2 regions of the Planococcus lenghuensis genome follow, and region 2 is predicted to be linked to the other one. Evidence: predicted binding sites of a transcription regulator. Region 2 holds the regulator's gene; the other holds the start of a gene.
The links. The regulator NrdR, encoded in region 2, represses ribonucleotide reductase genes. The targets are predictions, from matches to a motif close to AACACNATATATNGTGTT.
Positions count from the first base shown of each region.

Region 1: the regulator NrdR is predicted to act here: its motif matches at 6,804-6,821, upstream of B0X71_RS07855 (vitamin B12-dependent ribonucleotide reductase).

Region 1 is NZ_CP019640.1:1,535,215-1,546,010, forward strand. It holds gene B0X71_RS07815 (type II secretion system protein) at 1-239, shown strand, start outside; gene B0X71_RS07820 (hypothetical protein) at 265-516, shown strand; gene comGF (competence type IV pilus minor pilin ComGF) at 504-947, shown strand; gene B0X71_RS20860 (hypothetical protein) at 922-1,239, shown strand; gene B0X71_RS07830 (shikimate kinase) at 1,148-1,660, shown strand; glycine riboswitch at 1,797-1,893, shown strand; gene gcvT (glycine cleavage system aminomethyltransferase GcvT) at 2,041-3,147, shown strand; gene gcvPA (aminomethyl-transferring glycine dehydrogenase subunit GcvPA) at 3,162-4,529, shown strand; gene gcvPB (aminomethyl-transferring glycine dehydrogenase subunit GcvPB) at 4,522-5,988, shown strand; gene B0X71_RS07850 (rhodanese-like domain-containing protein) at 6,169-6,549, opposite strand; gene B0X71_RS07855 (vitamin B12-dependent ribonucleotide reductase) at 6,853-9,414, shown strand; gene aroQ (type II 3-dehydroquinate dehydratase) at 9,655-10,101, shown strand; gene B0X71_RS07865 (M24 family metallopeptidase) at 10,098-10,796, shown strand, end outside.
Region 2 is NZ_CP019640.1:1,321,136-1,331,931, reverse strand. It holds gene thrS (threonine--tRNA ligase) at 1-531, opposite strand, end outside; gene dnaI (primosomal protein DnaI) at 925-1,863, opposite strand; gene B0X71_RS06815 (replication initiation and membrane attachment family protein) at 1,867-3,225, opposite strand; gene nrdR (transcriptional regulator NrdR) at 3,237-3,716, opposite strand; gene speD (adenosylmethionine decarboxylase) at 3,996-4,379, opposite strand; gene B0X71_RS06795 (glyceraldehyde-3-phosphate dehydrogenase) at 4,634-5,656, opposite strand; gene coaE (dephospho-CoA kinase) at 5,763-6,359, opposite strand; gene mutM (bifunctional DNA-formamidopyrimidine glycosylase/DNA-(apurinic or apyrimidinic site) lyase) at 6,369-7,238, opposite strand; gene polA (DNA polymerase I) at 7,255-9,876, opposite strand; gene pnpS (two-component system histidine kinase PnpS) at 9,965-10,796, opposite strand, start outside.

The DNA.
Region 1 (10,796 bases), 210 kb from region 2:
AGCTCACGTTCGGACCGGACGGCGGTTCGTACACCATTTCCCGGAACTACAGTGCGGCACTTGTCAGCCGGAACATGCCGGCCGGTGTCCGGATGGATAAGACAAGTTACCTGAAAAATATCCGGTTCAATCCGATCGGCAGCATTGAAACCGCCGGCACCATCCGGTTTCTTACACCGGAAGGCCCTAAGGTGCTGACGGTCCATCTGGGGAAAGGGAGAGTGGTGCTGTCTGGGTGAACGGGGAATTTCATTTGCAGAAACCATGCTCAGTCTCACGATTGTATTCATATTGTTCGGATCTCTTGTCCCGCTGATGCAAGGGATGCATACATCCCTTCAATTGAAAAAAGAGCGGGTTGCAGCGTACGAAACATTGTACGAGGGAGCCCGGCTTGGAACACCCGGCGGCACGCGGATGGCAGAAGGAATCCGCTTTACGTGGCAGATGACGGATCGGCTTTGTGTGTATTATGATAATTTCCGGAACGAGAAAGAAACAATATGCGCCGGCTGATGGACACCCGGCAGAATGGGTCCACATTCATCGGACTGCTGCTCGATTTAGCCATACTTTTGCTGCTGCTTCCGCTCATCGTGCTGTTTTTTCGATTGGCTGCCGCTTACTCTGCCGATCTGGATGTGAAGCATGCGGAATGGGAGCTGTTCACTTACGAACTCAGGACTTACTTGAATACCGGGAGCAATGTGGCAGTCATTAATGGCGGCAAAGGAATCCGGATGACGGAATCCGGCACATTACTGACCATTGAATGGTATTCGCCGATCATCCGCAAGCAGCGTTCCGGTCAGGGGCACGAAGTCATGCTGACGGATGTGCAGCATGTCACATTTGCAATTGCCGGAGCCGTGTTGACGGCGCAGGTCGTTTTCCGGAACGGCATAAGGAAGGAGGAAACGTATGCAATTCCTCCGGCGCCTGGATGAACGTGGAGCGCTGTATCCGGTGACGATTGTATTCTTTTTTGCCGCACTTTCCCTGCTGCTCCATACTGCCGTCCTCTATACGATTCAGTACCGCACATATGATGGATTGGAAAATACCTACCGTCGTGCTACGATACTGTTACTGGAATCATCGGATGTAAGTGCGGCATTTCAGGAACATGGGAACAGCAGGTGGTTGGATGAAGAGGATTTATTTAATCGGATTTATGGGATGCGGCAAGAGCGCGATCGGCAGGCGGCTGAGCTTCATGCTGAAACTGCCGTTTTATGACATGGACAAAGAAATCGTCCGCCGGGAAGGCAAAACGATTCCTGAAATTTTCGAAGAGCACGGCGAACCGTATTTCCGGAGCCTGGAAGCCCGGTTTTTACGGGAGTTTAAAAGTGACTGCTGCATCATTTCAACAGGTGGCGGCACCGCCATTAATGCAGAGAACCGCAAAATCATGCGGGAAACGGGCCTCGTGCTGTTTCTCGATGCACCGTTTCGGGACATTTGGCGGCGGATTCACCGCGACCCGAACCGGCCGATTGTCAGACGGTCGACGAAAGAAGAAATTGAATCACTTTACCATCAGCGCCATTCAGCGTACAAGCGGGCAGCTCACATCAGTGTCCGGACGGAGCACCGATCGCTCCGGCAGATCACTGAATTCGTCGCTTTTCAAGTGCATCGTCTAAAAGGCGAATAAAAAAACATTTAGCCTAATTATCGTTCGTGTTTGATGACGTATCACAAAAAGATTGCACGGATTTGTTCTGAATGTTAGGATATAGTCAAAGAATTGAGTATTCTATACAGTCAGGACCATTGATTCTAATGGGCGGATGAGTGTGCGAGGAGAGAACGCAGCATTATTGCGTCGCCGAAGGAGCAAATAACAGCCGTTATGAATCTCTCAGGCAAAAAGACTCGTACAGGACGCATCTCTGGAGAATGCTGCGCACGCAGCTGCCAACGAGGAAAACCGTCAAGGTAAACTTTCAGGCTCCAGGACAGAGAATTCCCGAATACCGGGAGTACTCTGTCTTTTTTTGTGTGATTGCAGCAGGAGAAGGGAGACGGCAGGACATGAGTGAGTTAAAGCGCACGCCGCTTTTTGAGTCGTATAAGAAGTATGGCGGCAAAACGATTGATTTTGGCGGCTGGGAATTGCCGGTGCAGTTTTCAGGCATTAAACAGGAACATGAAGCAGTCCGGACGAAAGCAGGGTTGTTTGATGTGTCCCATATGGGAGAAATCACGGTTGAAGGGCCGGAAAGCCTGGCATATTTGCAACGAATGCTGACGAATGACGTATCGAAACTGAAAACTGGTCAGGCGCAGTATACGGTCTTATGTTATGAAGATGGCGGTACCGTTGATGATCTTCTTGTATACAAGCTGACGGATGAACGCTACTTGCTTGTCGTGAATGCAGCCAACATCGAGAAGGATTTTGATTGGCTGAAAGCGCATGCACAGGACGGGGCGGAAGTGGTGAACCGTTCAGAGGAATATGGACAGCTTGCGTTCCAAGGGCCGCTTGCTGAGTCTGTACTGCAGCGGCTGACCGATACGGATCTCACTGACATCAAGTTCTTCCGCTTTCAGGAAAATGTGGATGTTGCCGGGCGAAACGTTCTTGTGTCCCGTACCGGTTACACAGGGGAAGACGGATTTGAAATCTACGGTTCGCCGGAAGATATCATCGCTTTATGGGGTGCCATCCTTGAAGAAGGCAAGGAAGACGGAGCGGTGCCTGTCGGTTTAGGTGCCCGGGACACACTCCGCTTTGAAGCTTGCCTTGCATTGTATGGCCAGGAATTGACAAAGGATATCTCGCCGCTTGAAGCGGGGATTGGGTTTGCGGTCAAACTGAAAAAAGATGCGGATTTCATTGGAAAAGAAGCGCTGCTGAAACAGAAAGAAGAAGGCATTGTACGGAAATTGACCGGACTGGAAATGCTGGATAAAGGGATTCCGCGTCCCGGCTATAAAGTATTCAAAGACGGCGAGGAAATCGGGCACGTAACGACAGGTACACAGTCGCCGACACTAGGGAAGAATATCGGTCTTGCACTCGTCGGAACAGAATTTACAGAGCCGGGAACCGAAGTGGAAGTCGAAGTGCGAAACCGCCGCCTGAAAGCTGTGACAGTGGAAACTCCGTTCTATAAGCGTTCAACTAACTCATAAAGGAGATTGACAGAATGAAGCACCGCTACTTGCCGATGACGGCACAAGACAAAGAAGCCATGCTCAAAACGATCGGCGTCGACTCGATCGAAGAACTCTTTTCCGATATTCCCGAAAAAGTGCGTTTCCAAGGCGAATATGATCTTAAACCGGCAAAATCGGAATCCGCACTTTTGAAAGAACTGAGCCGGCTCGCTGCTAAAAATGCGGATCACCGGAATTATGCATCTTTCCTTGGTGCCGGCGTTTATGATCACTATAAGCCGGTGATTGTCGACCATGTCATTTCCCGTTCTGAATTTTATACCGCCTACACGCCGTATCAGCCCGAAATTTCCCAAGGGGAACTGCAGGCGATCTTTGAGTTCCAGACGATGATTGCGGAATTGACCGGCATGGACATCGCCAACTCGTCGATGTATGACGGCGGCACCGCGCTGGCGGAGGCAGGAATGCTTGCGGCCGGTCACACCAAGCGCAAAAAGATTCTTGTTTCGCGTGCCGTTCATCCGGAATCCCGTGAAGTGGTGCGCTCCTATGCGCTCGGCCAATCGATCGATGTGCAGGAAGTGCCGCTGAAGGATGGTGTAACTGATGTGGAAGCACTCCGTTCGCTTCTGAACGAGGATGTTGCGGCTGTGATGGTCCAGTACCCGAATTTCTTCGGCCAGGTTGAGAACCTGAAAGAGCTGGAACCGGTCATCCATGGCAGTGGCGCGCTGTTCATCGTATCGGCCAATCCACTCGCCCTTGGCGCACTTGAAGCGCCCGGCAAGCTCGGCGCGGATATCACCGTCGGCGATGCGCAGCCGTTCGGCATCCCTGAAGCATTCGGGGGCCCGCATTGCGGTTATTTCGCCGTGACGAAAAAGCTGATGCGCAAAGTGCCGGGACGTCTCGTTGGGGAAACCGTCGATGAAGACGGACGCCGCGGGTTTGTGCTGACACTCCAGGCGCGCGAGCAGCACATCCGTCGGGATAAAGCGACATCCAATATCTGTTCGAACCAAGCACTCAATGCGCTTGCGGCTTCTGTCGCCATGACGGCGCTCGGTAAAAAAGGAACAAAAGAAATGGCCGTGCAAAATATCGCCAAGACCCGCTACATGAAACAGCAGCTGGAAGCGGCAGGTCTGACCGTCGCGTTCGGAAATGCGCATTTCAATGAACTCACCGTTAAACTTGGCAAGTCCGTAAAGCAGTTGAACGACCGGCTTTTTGATCAGGGCGTCATCGGGGGCTATGATCTTGGCCGGACATATGAAGAACTGGCAGGACACGTTCTCATTGCTGTGACGGAACAGCGCACAAAAGAAGAAATCGATCTGTTCGTGCAGGAAATTGCTGCATTCACTCAGGAGAAGGAGGCCGCTCATGCGTAAAGACGAAAACCAGCCGCTCATTTTTGAAGTATCCACAAAAGGCCGCATCGGCTATAGCTTGCCGGTGCTGGATGTGCCGGAAGTGGAATTGGATGATGTATTGCCGGCTGACCTGATCCGTTCGGAAGAGCCGGAGCTTCCGGAAGTGGCGGAACTCGATATCATGCGGCATTACACGGCGTTGTCAAACCGCAACCATGGCGTCGATTCCGGTTTTTATCCGCTCGGTTCCTGTACGATGAAATACAATCCGAAGATCAATGAATCCGTCGCCCGGTTCCCGGGATTCGCTGATATTCACCCGCTGCAGGACGAATCGACGGTCCAGGGTGCGATGGAACTTATGTATGACCTGCAGGAGCATTTGAAGGAAATCACCGGCATGGATGAAGTAACGCTGCAGCCGGCGGCAGGCGCCCACGGGGAATGGACGGGTCTCATGATGATTCGCGCGTTCCATGAAGCGAATGGCGACTTCGAACGAACAAAAGTGATCGTACCGGATTCTGCCCATGGCACAAATCCGGCATCTGCGACGGTTGCCGGTTTTGACACGGTGACGGTGAAATCGGATGACAATGGCCTTGTCGACTTGGAAGACTTGAAGCGGGTTGTCGGACCGGATACGGCAGCGCTCATGCTGACGAACCCGAACACCCTCGGTTTATTTGAAGAAAACATCCTGGAGATGGCGGCGATCATCCATGAAGTCGGCGGCAAGCTGTATTATGACGGTGCCAATTTGAATGCGGTCATGAATAAAGCGCGTCCCGGCGATATGGGCTTTGATGTGGTCCACTTGAACTTGCACAAAACGTTCACAGGCCCGCACGGCGGCGGCGGTCCGGGATCCGGTCCGGTCGGCGTGAAGAAGGGACTGCTCCCGTATTTACCAAAACCCGTTCTGATCAAGACAGACGACGGGTACACATTTGATGACAACCGTCCCGAGTCGATCGGCCGCGTGAAGCCGTATTTCGGAAATTTCGGCATCAACGTGCGCGCATACACGTATATCCGTTCCATGGGGCCGGATGGGCTGAAGGCTGTGTCCGAATATGCTGTACTGAATGCCAATTACATGATGCGCCGGCTCGCTCCGTATTTCGACTTGCCTTACGACCGCCACTGCAAGCATGAATTCGTGTTGAGCGGCCGCCGTCAGAAGAAACTCGGCGTGCGTACACTTGATATGGCGAAGCGGCTCCTCGATTTCGGCTATCACCCGCCGACGATCTACTTCCCGCTTAACGTGGAAGAAGGCATGATGATCGAACCAACGGAAACCGAATCGAAAGAGACGCTCGACGCGTTTTGTGATGCGATGATCCAAATTGCGAAGGAAGCGGAGACCAATCCGGAAATCGTGCAGGAAGCGCCGCATACGACGGTCATCAGCCGGCTGGACGAAGCGCAGGCTGCGCGTAAGCCGGTTCTGCGGTATCAGAAAGCGGAATAAGGAGAAAAGAGGCATGCCGGAAGTGGCATGCCTCTTTTTTGCGGTCGGGCGGTAGTGGAGTCAGTGAATTCCACTAAAGTAATCGTGGGGTCCGCTAATTTGGAGTTGAATTTCGCTAAACGGAACCGGAGTGGAACAAAAATTAGAGGCCGACACGCTGAAGTGCCGGCCTCATTTATATCATTTCGAGCGGACTTTACCGGTCCAGGTTCTGAAGCCGCCTTTGAGCAGATAAAGGTCAGTGTAGCCCTTTTTCTTCAGGAACATGGCAACCCGTGAACCGTTGATGCCGTTTTGGTCATACAGATAGACCGGTTTATCCGGACGGATTTCCTTGAAGCGCTGACGGAGCTGCGACTGCGGGATGTTGCGGGCGCCGAGAATGTGGCCGGCGGCATAATCTTTCGATTCACGCACATCGATCAACTGCGCTTTGCGGTAGCCTTCAATGAATTGCTCTTGTGTCAGAATCGTGACCGTCTTTTTTGTCCGGAAATAATTGACCAGGATCAATACGGTCAGGATGAATAAAAAGCCGGCGATGATGTACAGAAATTCCACTGGTGTTGCCCCTTTCTTCAAGCCCGGTAATCCCGGACCGTGAAGGCGCTTGTAGTTTGCCTTCTTTACCTTGTTCATTATAAAAGAAACAGAGCAGAGAATTCAATGCCGGATTTCACAAAGTCGAAGCTGAAAATTTTTTTAGGCTGATTTTGCGGCGTCAAATCAACGTTCGACAAATAGCGACGCCGTTGTGAATGAAAAAAACCGATTGACTGGAAGTTTCAATATATAGTATGGTGGGAACTATAATTAATACAACATGTTGTGTTAATCCTATATAACATTAAGGAGGATTTGTCAATGGTGCTTGTATCTCAAAACCAAAAACCGGCGCTCGATACCGGATCGCTGAACAAGGACATTCGTCTCTTCCCGCAGGTTCACCCCATCACTGATGACATGAAAACAGTGCATAAGGGTGTATCCCGGCTGGTGATGATTGACCGCTATTCATTTAAGGACACAGAAAAGAAAACGCTCAAACCGGGTGATTTCGTCGTCCTGACAGTGAAAGAGGATCCGAAATTCCCTGCCCGCGGCCTTGGCTTCATCAAGTCGATCGACAAGCAGGCGAACAAAGCGGAAGTATGGATTGAAGAGGATTACCGGAGTGCGATCGATGATGCGAAAGAACAGGAAGCGGGAATTGTCAGACGGCCGCTCGACGTCATTGAAAAGCCTTTGGAAGTATACTACGAACAGATTGCCAAACGCAATGCGACTGGGCTTTCTTCCATCGAAAAAACACAGGAAAAGCGCGACGAGTGGTTTAACAAGTTTTATGAGCAGCTTGCAGACCTGAAGTTCATTCCGGCAGGACGCGTCATCTACGGAGCAGGTGCAGACACCGATGTTACATACTTCAATTGCTACGTGATGCCATTTGTGGCGGATTCACGGGAAGGCATTTCAGATCATAGAAAACAAGTCATGGAAATCATGAGCCGCGGCGGCGGTGTCGGCACGAACGGCTCGACACTTCGGCCGAGAAACACGCTCGCACGCGGTGTGAACGGTAAATCGTCCGGGTCGGTATCATGGCTTGACGATATCGCGAAATTGACGCATCTCGTGGAACAGGGCGGAAGCCGCCGCGGGGCGCAGATGATTATGCTGGCGGACTGGCATCCGGACATCTGTGAATTCATCATTTCAAAAATGCAGAACCCGCGCATTTTGCGCTACCTCATCGAAAACACGGAAGATGAGACGATCAAGAAACTTGCAAACGACAAACTGAAATTCAAGCCACTGACAGAGCAGGAAGAAGCGATGTACACAGGGCTCCTGAACTACCGCGCAATCCCAGGGATGGGCGGCTTCAATGAAGGCATCATGCGCGACGCGGAAACGAAATTGCGCGATGGCGGGACGTATTCGGTTCATAATGAAGAATTCCTGACAGGCGCGAACATTTCCGTAACCCTTACAAAAGATTTCATGGAAGCGGTCGAAGCGGATGCGGAATATGATCTGCGCTTCCCGGCAGTCGAGAACTACTCGCCGGAAGAAATGGCTGTCTACAATGAACAATGGCACGAAGTGGGCGACGTGCGCGAATGGAAAAAAGCGGGTCATGAAGTCCGCGTCTATCGCACGATGAAAGCTCGTGAACTGTGGAATTTGATCAACGTCTGTGCGACTTATTCGGCAGAGCCGGGCATCTTCTTCATCGATAATGCCAACGAACAGACGAATGCACGTGCGTACGGACAGAAAGTTGTCGCGACGAACCCGTGCGGTGAACAACCCCTTGCACCATACTCCGTCTGTAACCTTGCCGCAGTTAACCTGGCAAAATTTGCAGATATGCAAACACAGGAAGTGGATTTCGAAGGACTGAAAGAAACGGTCCGGATCGGTGTCCGCATGCAGGATAACGTCATCGACGCCACACCTTACTTCCTGGAAGAGAACCGCGTCCAGGCACTCGGTGAGCGCCGCGTCGGACTCGGCGTTATGGGTCTTGCCGATCTGTTGATCAATACAGGCAAGAAATACGGTTCGCCGGAAGGCAACGAACTCGTCGATAAAATCTTTGAGACGATCGCCACTGCCGCTTACGAAGAATCAGCGAAGCTCGCCACAGAGCGCGGGAGCTTCCCGTTCCTCACTGGCAAAACGGACGAAGAAACACAGGCGCTCCGCAAAGCATTCACGGAAACAGGATTCATGCAGAAAATGCCGGAGCATATCCGGAAAGCGGTGCTGGAAAACGGCATCCGCAACTCGCATCTCCTGACTGTGGCACCGACTGGCTCAACCGGTACGATGGTCGGCGTGTCAACTGGTCTTGAGCCTTACTTCTCATTCACGTACTACCGTTCGGGCCGTCTCGGCAAGTTCATTGAAGTGAAAGCGGACATCGTCCAGGAGTACCTGAAGAACAATCCGGAAGCGGACGAGAACAACCTGCCGGAATATTTCATTTCTGCAATGGATCTTGCACCGGAAGCACATGCGGATGTCCAGTGTGTCATCCAGCGCTGGATCGATTCCTCGATCTCGAAGACCGTGAATGCCCCGCGCGGCTACACTGTCGATCAGGTGGAAGGGATCTATGAGCGCCTTTACAAAGGTGGCGCGAAAGGCGGAACAGTATACGTCGACGGTTCACGCGACGCGCAAGTGCTGACGCTGAAAGCGGAAGAAAACTCATTTGATGAAGTTCATGAAGAGCAAGTGACTGAAAAGCGGCCGGTCGTCCTGATCGACACGATCCAGGATCTCCGTTCCACTAACGTCACGATCGGTTCTGAAGTCGGTAACACCTGCCCGGTTTGCCGCAAAGGAACCGTTCAGGAAGCGGGCGGCTGCAACACATGCACAAATTGCGGCGCGCAGCTGAAATGCGGTCTTTAAGCAACTATACTGACAGAACCCGGTCTGCTGATGCAGGCCGGGTTTTCCTGTTGCAGCTGTCCTGCAAGTAAAAGGACCAATTTCGCAAGTAACACGCCCGACATCGCAAATAAACCCAGGGGATTCGCAGGTAACGGATCCGACTTCCTTAAACCCTGTCCTCCGCATAGGCCAAGTTTGCATATTGCCGGGAAACGCCGTTATGTTAGAATGAGAAAGATACGAATGGAGGTGCTGATTATGCGGATTCTTTGTCTGAATGGCCCGAACCTGAACCGGCTCGGCAAACGGGAAAAAGAAGCATACGGAACATTCACGCTCGCTGAACTCGAGCAGGACCTGAAAGCGGTGGCAGAAACAGCAGGTGTGACGCTGGAATGCCGGCAGTCAAACCACGAAGGGGAATTGATTGACTGGATCCACGGAGCGGAGGATGAAGAGATGGCCGGCATTATTCTGAATGCCGGCGCGTATACACATACGAGCGTCGCAATCCGGGACGCCATCGCATCGGTCAAAGTGCCGGTCATCGAAGTGCATATATCGAATATCCATGCACGGGAGGAGTTCCGGCATCATTCCTACATCGCCCCTGTGGCGGCCGGGCAGATCGCCGGATTCGGACAGGATGTATATGAATTGGCACTTCACGCATTTATTCTAAAACGGAAGAGGGAACAGGGATGAAAATCGAAAAACTGCGCAATGAATTTGAACAGCACGGAATCGATGCAATGCTCCTGACAAGTACATATAATCTGCGCTACATGACCGGATTCACAGGTTCTGCAGGCGCAGCGGTCGTAACAAAAGATAAAGCGGTATTCGTGACGGATTTCCGCTATATCGAACAGGCGGGCAAGCAGGCAAAAGGCTATGAAGTGCGCCAGGCGACTAAAGGCTTGGTCGATGAAATCGCGGCAGTCCTGAAAGAACTTGGCGTTCGCCAGCTTGGATTTGAGCAGGACCATATGACGTATGCCCTGCACAGTAAATTCAGCGGGCAAGTGGAAGCGGCGTTGGTGCCGGTCAGCGGGCTCGCTGAAAAAATCCGGATGATCAAAACAGCGGATGAACTTGCGGTGCTGAAAAAAGCCGCTGAAATCGCAGATGCGGCGTTCGAACATATCACAAAATTCATCGCACCGGGAAAAACCGAATTGGAAGTTTCCAACGAACTTGAATTCTTCATGCGCAAGCAAGGAGCGACATCATCGTCATTCGACATCATTGTGGCGTCCGGCACGCGTTCAGCGCTGCCGCATGGTGTGGCAAGCGATAAAGTCATCGAAACCGGAGATTTCGTCACGCTGGATTTCGGTGCCCTCTATGATGGTTATGTATCCGATATCACTCGAACGGTGGCTGTCGGTGAACCGTCA
Region 2 (10,796 bases):
TTGTTCATAAATTGTAACGTTCTCATCTTCCGGAATCGCATCAATCAGCTCCAGTTTATATGGATCGCCGACTTCCTCGTAGCGCTTTTTCGCTTCATCGCGTGATACTTGGACACATTTGATCTCCAGGTTCTCGCCGATGATTTTCTTCATTTCTTTTTCAATCGCCGGCAGGTCTTCTGCAGTGATCGTCTGTTCTGTGTCGATATCGTAGTAAAAGCCGGTTTCGATGACCGGACCGACGCCAAGCTTCGCATCCGGATACAGCCGTTTGACTGCCTGCGCAAGCAAGTGAGCAGTCGAGTGACGGAGGATCTCCAGCGCGCCTTCCGAATCCGGTGTAACAATCGCGATTTCTCCATCGTGGTCAAGCGGATCTTTCAAATCGACAAATCTGCCGTCAAGTTTTCCGGCCAGCGCTTTTTTGCGCAGTCCCGGTGAGATCGACTGAGCGACATCTTCAGTTGTTGTTCCTTTCGGAAACTCCTTGACCGCTCCATCGGGAAATGTAAGTTTAATGCTTTCTGCCATGCGAATCTCTCCTTTTAAATAAAATCTGTTTTGTTGTGACAGGTTTGCCGCTCCGCGCCCTAATCGGTTTCACCGATCAAAAGTCCGGGAACACAAAAAAGCCCCATCCCATAAAAGGGACGAAGCTTAGCTCGCGGTTCCACCCTTCTTCTCCCTGCGCCCAACAGCGCAAGTGAAGCTCTCGAAACGGCTAACGGGCCGTTACCGTCGGCTGCTACTTAGATTCGCAGCCGCTGCTCGGAGGCGGTAAGCAAATGTCCATGCTTGGGCAGCTTTCAGCCGGGGCTCCCCTCTCTTATCAGCCGGATTCATTTCCTGTTGTCCTCGTCATTGCATTTTCATTTGGTATGTCATTTACTATACGACGGCGTCCGGCAGATTGCAACCGGAAAATCACTGATGGCGGCGGTTTGTCCCATCCATCGCGATTGGAATGGTCAGTGCATGGACCCGTTCCATGACACGGGCTGCCTTAACTTCTTCTTTTTCACCGCGCTGGCTGTATGTCAAATGATGCTGCAGTTCCGTGAAGTTGAAATTGGACGTCATGAACGTCGGCAGTTTTTCGGCCATCCGGTAATTGAGGATCGTGCCGAACACTTCATCCCGCGCCCAGCTCGACATCGATTCTGCGCCGATATCATCGAGCATGAGCACCGGTGCCTTTTTCACATAATCAATCTTTTCCTGAAGCGTCTGATCGCCGATCGCCTGCTTCATCTCCCGCAGGAATTCCGGCACATACACAAGTACAGTCCGAACGTTAACTTCAGCGAGTTCATTCGCTATGGCGCTCAGCAGATATGATTTGCCCACGCCGAATTTCCCATGGAAATACAATCCCTTGGCCGGCAGATCATGAGGGCCTTGAACACCGGCAAGGAACCGGTTCGCTGCCCGGAACGCTTCCATCCGCTCGGCATCCGGTTCGAATCCGATGAGCGAAGCACCCGCCACTTCTTTCGGCATGTGCATGCTATGGATCATATTTTCCGCTTTCCGCTTGTGGTCGGCGGCTGTTTTCCGGCGGCATTTCGTGTATGTCAGGCTGATGTTGCCGTTTACGAGAGTCAGATTCGGTTCATGGCCTTTTAGAACATTGATGCAATGCCCCAGATCTTTACATTTATCGCAGCCATGCGATTGTTCGACATATTCCAGCAATTTGCTGAGGCCTCTGTCTACAGTTTGCTTATCCACCTGATCAGCATGAGTTTCCAGAAATGCCTGAACGCCTGCATGTCTGAGTACTTCATTGCGGGTTTCCTCGTAGCGGCTGGAAAATCCGGGGTCATTTATGACTCGTTTTAACGTTTTACCGATGGGCTCCATCCGTTATTCCCCCTTGCCTTTTCGCGTCGCCAGCTCTGCCAGCAGCTTCCGCTTCTCTTCTTCAAGTGACGGCGAAGCAGCAGCTTGCGATTCCGGTTTTTTCCGGTCTTCCTCTTTGCTGTAGAACCAGTCGGGTAGCTTTTCTTCCCGACCGGTTTTCCGCCGGTTTTGGGCGGGGGAAGGCGAACCTTCCTTTTTCCATTTCATGTACTGATCGTGTTCTGTCCGGGCAAGTTCCATCGCTTCCTTGGCGGTCGTCACATTTTTACGGGTCCAATGAGAAGCGATTTTCTCGACATAGGCTTTCGTCAGCTTCATGTCTGTCCGGAGCAGTACATACTGCAACAGCACATTGACGACGGCCGGTTCCATTCCATGGCTCAGCACAAGCTGGTTGGCCAGCTGCACATCCGACACCATCGGCTCCTTGCCGCCGGCAATATCCCGCAGCACATCCGCCGGTGAAGCGGACTCCAGATAATCGATCATTTCTTCCTGTTTCGTTTTGGGAGCTGCCTTGCGGGAACTCTTCGCTTTCGCTTTGGCGGGTACGAGTTCAGGCGGCTTGGCGGAAACCGACATCTTATAAACATCTGCAGCCGCTTTTTTAAGCACATCCGCATGCAGCTGCAGATCATCCCCGATTGCCATCAATACGATTTTTTGCATATCAAGCGGACTGAAACTGTATAAAAAAGCGAGTTTGGCGATAATTTCCCGAATCGGCGGTGTCAGGACACGTGCGGGCACGAGCTGTTCAGACAAGCCTTGCCGAAGCAGACCGAAATCGAATTCCGGTGTCGCCTGATAGCCGCTCCGCTCCCGCGTCTGGCTGTCAGCATCCCGATTGGGATAGCCTTCTTTTGCATGGACAGGCCGGAACACATCCGTGAATGTACGGGATACTTCCGTAAATCCTTCTTTTGAAACAGGATGAGGGGTGAAATGTTCCCGAATCCGCTTGTACGCCGCTTCTCCAACTTTACTGAACAGAAACATCGACAGCAGCGGATCAGCAAAAAAGCTCCTTGGATCAAGCGGCGGTGTCAATTCGTAGATGAAGGACCGGTGTTCCCCATCCTTGGCATATGTCTTTAAGAGTCCGATCGCTTCAAGCTGAGTGCGGACCGTGAATATCGTAGCTGCTGATATGTTTAAGCTATTCATCAGCCGGTAATGGACCGCTTCTTCCTTCATCATCTCACCTTCCGCCCACAATGTCAGATAAAAGGAAACAGCTTCCAGGCCGATCATCGGCTGATACAGCAATGTTACAAGCTTGCGGTCGTAATCAGTAAACGGATAAGGCAGACAGACGATATAGGAATCGGTCGGCTGCAATTCTTTATAGTAAGCAGACATTTCTTATCACCTTACTCTGTATCCGGTTTGTTGTCCGGAGTTCTGTTCAGCAAATCCTTCAGTTCATCGATGAACACCGTAATGTCCTTGAACTGCCGGTAAACGGAAGCAAACCGGACATAGGCCACTTCATCGATGCCGGCAAGCCGGTCCATGACCAGTTCGCCGACGTCTTCTGATTTCACTTCTGCGGTGCCGATGCGCCGCAGATCTTTTTCTATATTGAACACGAGATCTTCCAACACTTCAAGAGGCACCGGGCGCTTTTCACAGGCGCGGATGACACCCTTCAAGACTTTCTCCCGGCTGAATTCTTCCCGGGAACCGTCTTTTTTTACCACGATCAACGGCGTTTCTTCCACTTTTTCGAATGTCGTAAACCGGTAGCCGCACGCTTCACATTCCCTGCGTCTTCTGATTGCTTTCAATTCATCTGCCGGACGCGAATCCACGACCCGGGTGCCGTTATGTTGGCAGGACGGACATTTCATTTCGTACAACTCCCCGCATTCACTAAATGTCTTGTCTCTCAGTATACCAAAAATCAAGAGAGCCGGCGGAATTTTCTTTAAACCCCGAATGCCGGATTCACTGCCGGAAGGCTATCGTATCAAATCTTTTCGTTCAGGGCAAAAATGCTTTTTGCCTGCCCGGTCACAACCTGGCTGGCTCTTCATTCTACAACGCAAACACAGCATTTCCTATTTCAAGGCAAAAGAAAAAGCAGAGGATTTCTCCTCTGCTCTCTGCCTGATTTTTAAGTACATGGATTAGGCGCTGGCGATAACTTTTGTTTTGCCAAGGCTGACAGGCCCCATGCCGCGTGGCACTTCAACAACTTCACGATGCTGTGAGCCGAGTGCTTCTGCAATATAATCAGCAGCGACGTTCGGATTCAGATCGCCGCACGTATATACGTCAATACTCGCGTAACCGTGCTCTGGAAAGCTGTGAATCGTAAGGTGAGATTCAGAGATGATGACTACTCCGCTCACGCCTTGTGGCGCAAACTTGTGAAAAGCCACTTCCCGAATTTCTGCCCCAGATTTAAGTGCTGCATCAACAAAAGTCTGCTCAATAAAGTCCATGTCATTTAATTTGTCGAATTCACATTGCCATAGTTCTGCGATTACGTGACGTCCCATTGTTTCCAAGGTTCGTTTCCCCCTTTGAGTAAGTTAAGATTTAATCAAAGTGACTACCACGGGGGAAAGTTAGTCCGGAGAGGTCCTAACCCTTTAAGCAGTCGCGTGAATGAAGTCGTAGGTCGTTTGAAATCCCCCTCAACAAGTTCACGAGATTCATTATATGATGTACGTACGTCAATTGCAATAGAAAAGATTCAAAAAAACGCCAGCACAAAAAAGCCGTCATGCCGCAAAGGCAGCAGAACGGCTTTTCATGCTTATTACTGAAGGGTTTGCGCGTATAATTCTTTTGCCACTTTCTTGGTCAGATCGACCACACGAGCCGAATATCCCCATTCGTTATCATACCAGGCGAGCACTTTCACTTTCCGGGCACCAATCACCATCGTCGACAACCCGTCTATCGTAGCCGACGTACTGGTCGTATTAAAATCGACGGATACGAGCGGTTCCATCGTCACTTCCAGAATGCCTTTCAGATCCGTTTCTGCCGCTCGTTCGAATGCCGCATTCACTTCTTCGATCGTCACTTCCCGTTTGAGGTCAACAACCAGATCCACCAGGGAGACATTCGGCGTCGGTACACGCAGCGCCATGCCGTGCAACTTCCCTTTCAGTTCCGGAATCACCAGTGACAGCGCTTTCGCGGCACCGGTAGAAGTAGGAATAATCGATTCAGCCGCTGCTCGGGCGCGTCGCAAATCTTTATGGGGATTATCCAGATTTTTCTGATCGTTCGTATATGCATGCACCGTGGTCATCAGTCCATTTTCGATGCCGAACGTGTCATTCAGCACTTTTGCAACCGGCGCCAGGCAATTCGTTGTGCAACTGGCATTGGAGATAACATGGTGCTTATCCACATCAAGTTGATCTTCATTGACACCCATGACGATCGTGACGTCTTCGTTCTTGCCGGGAGCCGTCAAAATCACTTTTTTCGCTCCCGCTTCAAGATGGAGAGCGGCCTGGTCCCGGGAGTTGAACTTGCCCGTCGCCTCAATGACGATATCTATTCCCAACTGCTCCCAAGGCAAATTAAGCGGATCGCGCTCTCCGTATAACGCAATCCGTTTGCCGTTCACAATCAGCGCATCACCATCCGCTTCGATTTCACCGCTGAACCGGCCGTGAATTGTGTCATACTTAACGAGATGAGCCAGTGTTTCTGCGGGATAACTTGCGTTTACTGCGACTACTGAAATATCTTCCTCGAGAATCGCCTGTCTGAACACCATGCGGCCGATACGGCCAAACCCATTGATGGCAATAGATATTGTCATTTATGCGTCCCCCAATAAATTAAGTTATACTGTTGCCTGCTTTTCATGAAATTAGTATAACATATTAGAAGGAAGAATCACGTATTTTTTATCATTTCGCTGCCTTTCAGACTGCGGCATTCCATTTCTCCAGGATCCACTCCAGCTGACGCTCCGTTTCAGCGATGGAACCGTTATTATAAATGACGGCATCCGCCCGCTTTTCCTTTTCGGATACCGGCAATTGGGAGGAGATCCGGGCGCGTGCATCCTGTGCTGTCAGTCCGTTGCGCTGCATCAGTCTGGCCAGCTGATTTTCTTCACTTACGCTTACCACTAGAATCTTATCGGCAAAATGTTCGAGCTTGCTTTCAAACAGCAGGGGAATGTCCATGATTACGGTCTGCGCGCCGTTCGCCAGCCACTCTTCCCGTTGCCTGAGCATTTCCTGCCGGATGGCCGGATGGATGATATCATTCAGTTTTTTCCGGCTATTCGGGTCGTTAAAAATCAGTGCTCCCAATTTTTCACGGTTCAATGTCTTGTCAGCCTGCAGCACATCTTCGCCAAATGCCCGGCTGATCCGGGCCAGTGTTTCCGTTCCCGGCTCCACCACTTGACGCGCCACTGCATCAGCATCCACCAATGCGTACCCTTTTTCTTTCAGCATCGCGGCGACCGTACTTTTGCCGCTCGCGATACTGCCTGTCAGTCCAATAATCATCTGCTTCACTCACTTTTGGCACACCGGACAAAACGTGGATGTCCGGCCCCCGATTTTCATATTCTCCGTTTCATGACCGCATTCCAGGCAGTGCTTTTTCCCGTACATTTTCAGACGGTGCTGCATGCTCCCGGATTCACCGTTTACGTTCCGGTAATCGGAAATGGTGCTGCCTCCCGCTTCAATGCTCTCTGCCAGGATATCGGCGATCGTCTGGAACAGTTTCACTTTTTCTTCAGAAGTCAAACCACCCACTGGCCGGTCCGGGCGGACCCGCTCTTTAAACAGCGCCTCTGTCGCATAAATATTGCCGCAGCCTGAAATGACCTGGCCGTCCATGATGACTTCCTTAACCGGCTTTTTGGCGTATTTCGGCCTTTCGCTCATCTCCAGAAAATGCTGCAGGGCGTCTTCCCCGAACGGCTCCGGTGCCATCAGCAGGAGCGGCGGATAGCCGGATTCATCCTGCAGCACCCGCATTTCACCAAAGCGGCGAATATCGGAATACACGAACAGCGATCCGTCATCAAGTGTGAAAATAACATGGACATGCCGCCTGAATTTCTCTTCCCGGATTTCTTCAAGCGAACCGACATGAAACCAGGCGCCCGTCATGCCGAGATGGTTTACAAATAAAAACCGGCCTTCTTTCTGCATATCAAAATAGATGTACTTGCTCCGGCGTTCCACGGACAGAAATGATGCACCCGTCAGTTCTTCAATAAATCCTTCCTCACTGATCCGTTTCAAGATGGCATCTTTTCCTCCGGCTTTCGATCTCCGGACAGTATCCGATATGAAAACGTCTGTTATTGTTCGGCCTTCGACGGCCGGCTTGATCAGCCGGACAACGCCTTCCACTTCCGGCAATTCCGGCATGTTGAAACCTCTCCTTTTACTTCGTGTCGTACCAGGTATCCCCGTGTGCAAAATCAACTTTCAGCGGCACATTGAGCGGCACAGCCGATTCCATCATTTTCGGCACAAGGATCTTCAATTTCTCCAGCTCTTCCGGCGGCGCCTCAAAAATGAGTTCATCGTGCACTTGCAGCAACATGCGGGTCTTCATGCCTTCCTGTTCCAACGCATCCGCCATATCGATCATTGCTTTTTTGATGATGTCCGCAGCACTTCCCTGAATCGGTGTATTCATCGCTGTCCGTTCCGCAAAACTCCGCATATTGAAATTTGAACTATTGATATCGGGGAGATAACGCCGACGGTTCATAAGTGTTGTCACAAATCCGTCTTTCTTTGCCTGTTTTACGCTTTCTTCCATATAGCGCTGAACGCCGGGGAAACTCGCCAAATACCGATCGATGAATTCGCCCGCTTCTTTCCGGCTGATTTTCAATCCCTCAGATAATCCATATTCACTGATGCCATAGACAATTCCGAAATTGACCGCTTTCGCAACGCGCCGCATATTGGCTGTTACTTCATCCGCCGGCACATGAAAGACATCCATTGCGGTCGCTGTATGGATATCCTGTCCGGTCCGGAATGCCTCAACCAGTCCTTCATCGCCTGAAATATGGGCAAGCACACGCAATTCAATTTGTGAGTAATCGGCCGCCACCATTACCCAGCCCGGTTCAGATGGCACGAACGCTTTCCGGATTTTCCGGCCCTCTTCCAAGCGGACCGGTATGTTCTGCAGGTTCGGATTGATGGAACTCAGCCGGCCGGTCTGTGTCAACGCCTGCTGAAACCGCGTGTGAATCTTCCCGTCTTCATGGATTTCTTTCAACAGCCCTTCAATGTACGTCGACAGCAATTTTCCGAGCTGCCGGTACAATAAAATCTGCGAAATGATCGGGTGTTTGCCTTCCAGCTTTTCAAGGACATCCGCTGCCGTCGAATAGCCGGTTTTTGTTTTCTTGATGGCCGGAAGTCCAAGTTTTTCAAACAGAATGACACCGAGCTGTTTCGGTGAATTGATATTGAACGCCTCACCGGCCGCTTCATGGATGCCAGCCTCGATATCTTTCAGTTTCGCTGTAAGCTCCTGTCCCATCTCTTCCAGCTGACGGCGGTCGACACGGACGCCGAGTGATTCCATTTGACCAAGAATGACGGCAAGCGGCAGTTCAAGGTCATGATAGAGCCCGAATTGCTCGTTGTCCTGCAGCCGGCTCTCCACAATAGCCCGCACTTCCCATACCGCTTTCGCTTTCCGGGCAATATGTTCGTGCAGCAATTCATCAAACGGCACAGCTTTCTTTGCACCCTTTCCATATACCTGCTCATTGGTGGACACATCGGTATAACCGTATTCGCGGACAATATTGGCTACGTCGGTATAAGTCAGTGAAGGATTGACGATGTAAGCGCCGAGCATTAAATCGAATTCCGCACCTTCCAAGTCGATGCCCGACCGGTGAAACGCTGCAGATGCCGCCTTTGAATCGGCCAGGTATTTTTTGTTCGCCCCGTCTTCAAGCCAGGTTTTCAGGATATCCGATGCCTGCATGACATCCGGCGGAATGACATAAACACTATTGGCATCGGCGAGCGCCAAACCAAGCACCGGTTCGGTATGGTATTGTTCTCCCGCCATTTCCAATTGTACGGCCATCGCTCCGGACAGCATCTCCGGCACTACTTCTTCGACTACTTGGAACGTCAGTTCTTTTTGTTGTTCCTGCTGCTGTTCCGGCGCATCCAGCTTCTCCAATAACGATTTAAACGACAGTTCCTGCCATATGCGCTGCAATTGATCCATGTCCGGTCCACTGTAAGTAAGGTCTTCCACTTTCACTTCAATCGGCGCCTGCCGTTCAATCGTTGCAAGCTGTTTGGAGACAAGTGCCAGCTCTTCATTCTGCTCGAGCTTCTCCTTCAGTTTGCCTTTCAGCTGCTCGATATCCCGGTATACACCTTCAACTGTGCCATGCTTGGCCAGCAGCTTGACCGCCGTCTTTTCACCGACGCCCGGCACGCCCGGTATATTATCGGAAGCGTCTCCCATAAGCCCTTTCATGTCAATGATCTGCTGCGGCGTCAACCCGTACTTTTCCTGGATATGATCCACTGTATATTTCTCGATATCCGTGATGCCTTTTTTCGTGATGTACACAACCGTCGAACCCGAAGCAAGTTGCGTTAAGTCCTTATCGCCGGAAATGATGATTACTTCATCCCCTGCTTCTTCCGCTTCCCGGCTCAATGTGCCGATAATGTCATCGGCTTCATAATTCGGCAGTTCGTAGCTTTTTATCTGATAAGCTTCAATCAGTTTCCGCAAATATGGAAACTGCTCTGACAGCTCGGGCGGCGTCTTTTGCCGACCGCCTTTATACTCGCTGAATGTCTCGTGCCGGAATGTTGTTTTTCCGGCATCAAACGCGACGAGCATATGTGTCGGCTGTTCTTCATCCAGTATTCTCTGCAGCATCATCGTGAATCCGTAAACTGCATTCGTGTGAATCCCTTGTTCATTCGCCAGAAGCGGCAGTGCGAAAAACGCACGGTAAGCCAAACTGTTTCCGTCCAAAAGCAATACTTTCTTTGTCACGTCATTGAACCCCTTTCAACTAAAAAACCACCATTTCCTTCATTTTACCACGAGGGCAAAGCGAAAAGAAAACGGCGGCATATGCCGATTATTCTGGCTGTGTTCTGGGCAGCACCACTTGGAACGTCGTGCCTTGCCCGGGTTCGCTGATCACTTGGATCCGGCCATGGTGAGCTTCAGTCAAATGCTTGACGATCGCAAGTCCAAGGCCTGTCCCACCGGAATTGCGGCTGCGTGCCCGGTCGACCCGGTAGAAGCGTTCAAAAACCCGGGGGATTTCCTGCTGGGCAATCCCGATCCCCTGATCTTCCACTTCCACTGTCACATGCCGTTTCCCTTCCTTGATCCGCAGCCAGATTTCTGTATCTTCGGGTGAATAGACAACCGCATTGCTGAGAAGATTCGTCACTACCTGCAGCAGCCGGTCTGCGTCCCCTTGAATCCGGGCGTCACTGGCTGTCTCGATGACCAGCCGGATGTTTTTATCCGACGCAGCAAGCTGCACCGTTTCAGCAGCCCTGGCAGCCACATGATTGAGATCCGTATCTCCTAAGTTCAAATGAAAGCCGGACTGCTCGATTTTAGACAGATCCAATAAATCCTGAATCAGCAGCATAATGCGATTGCTTTCTTTTTGGATGATTTCCAGAAACATGAGAAGTGATGACCTATCCTCATAAGCACCATCCAGCAATGTTTCCGTGAACCCTTTGATGGATGTGACCGGTGTCCGCAATTCATGGGAGACGTTGGCAACAAAATCTTTCCGGATTTGCTCAAGCCGTTTCAGTTCCGTGATATCGTGCAGTACAATCACAATGCCGAGCCACTTGCCGTGCCCGCTGATGACAGGGGCTCCGTAAACGGCAAAATGTGTTGTATGCACGCCGTCGGTGACGGTAATCTGGGTATTTATCGAA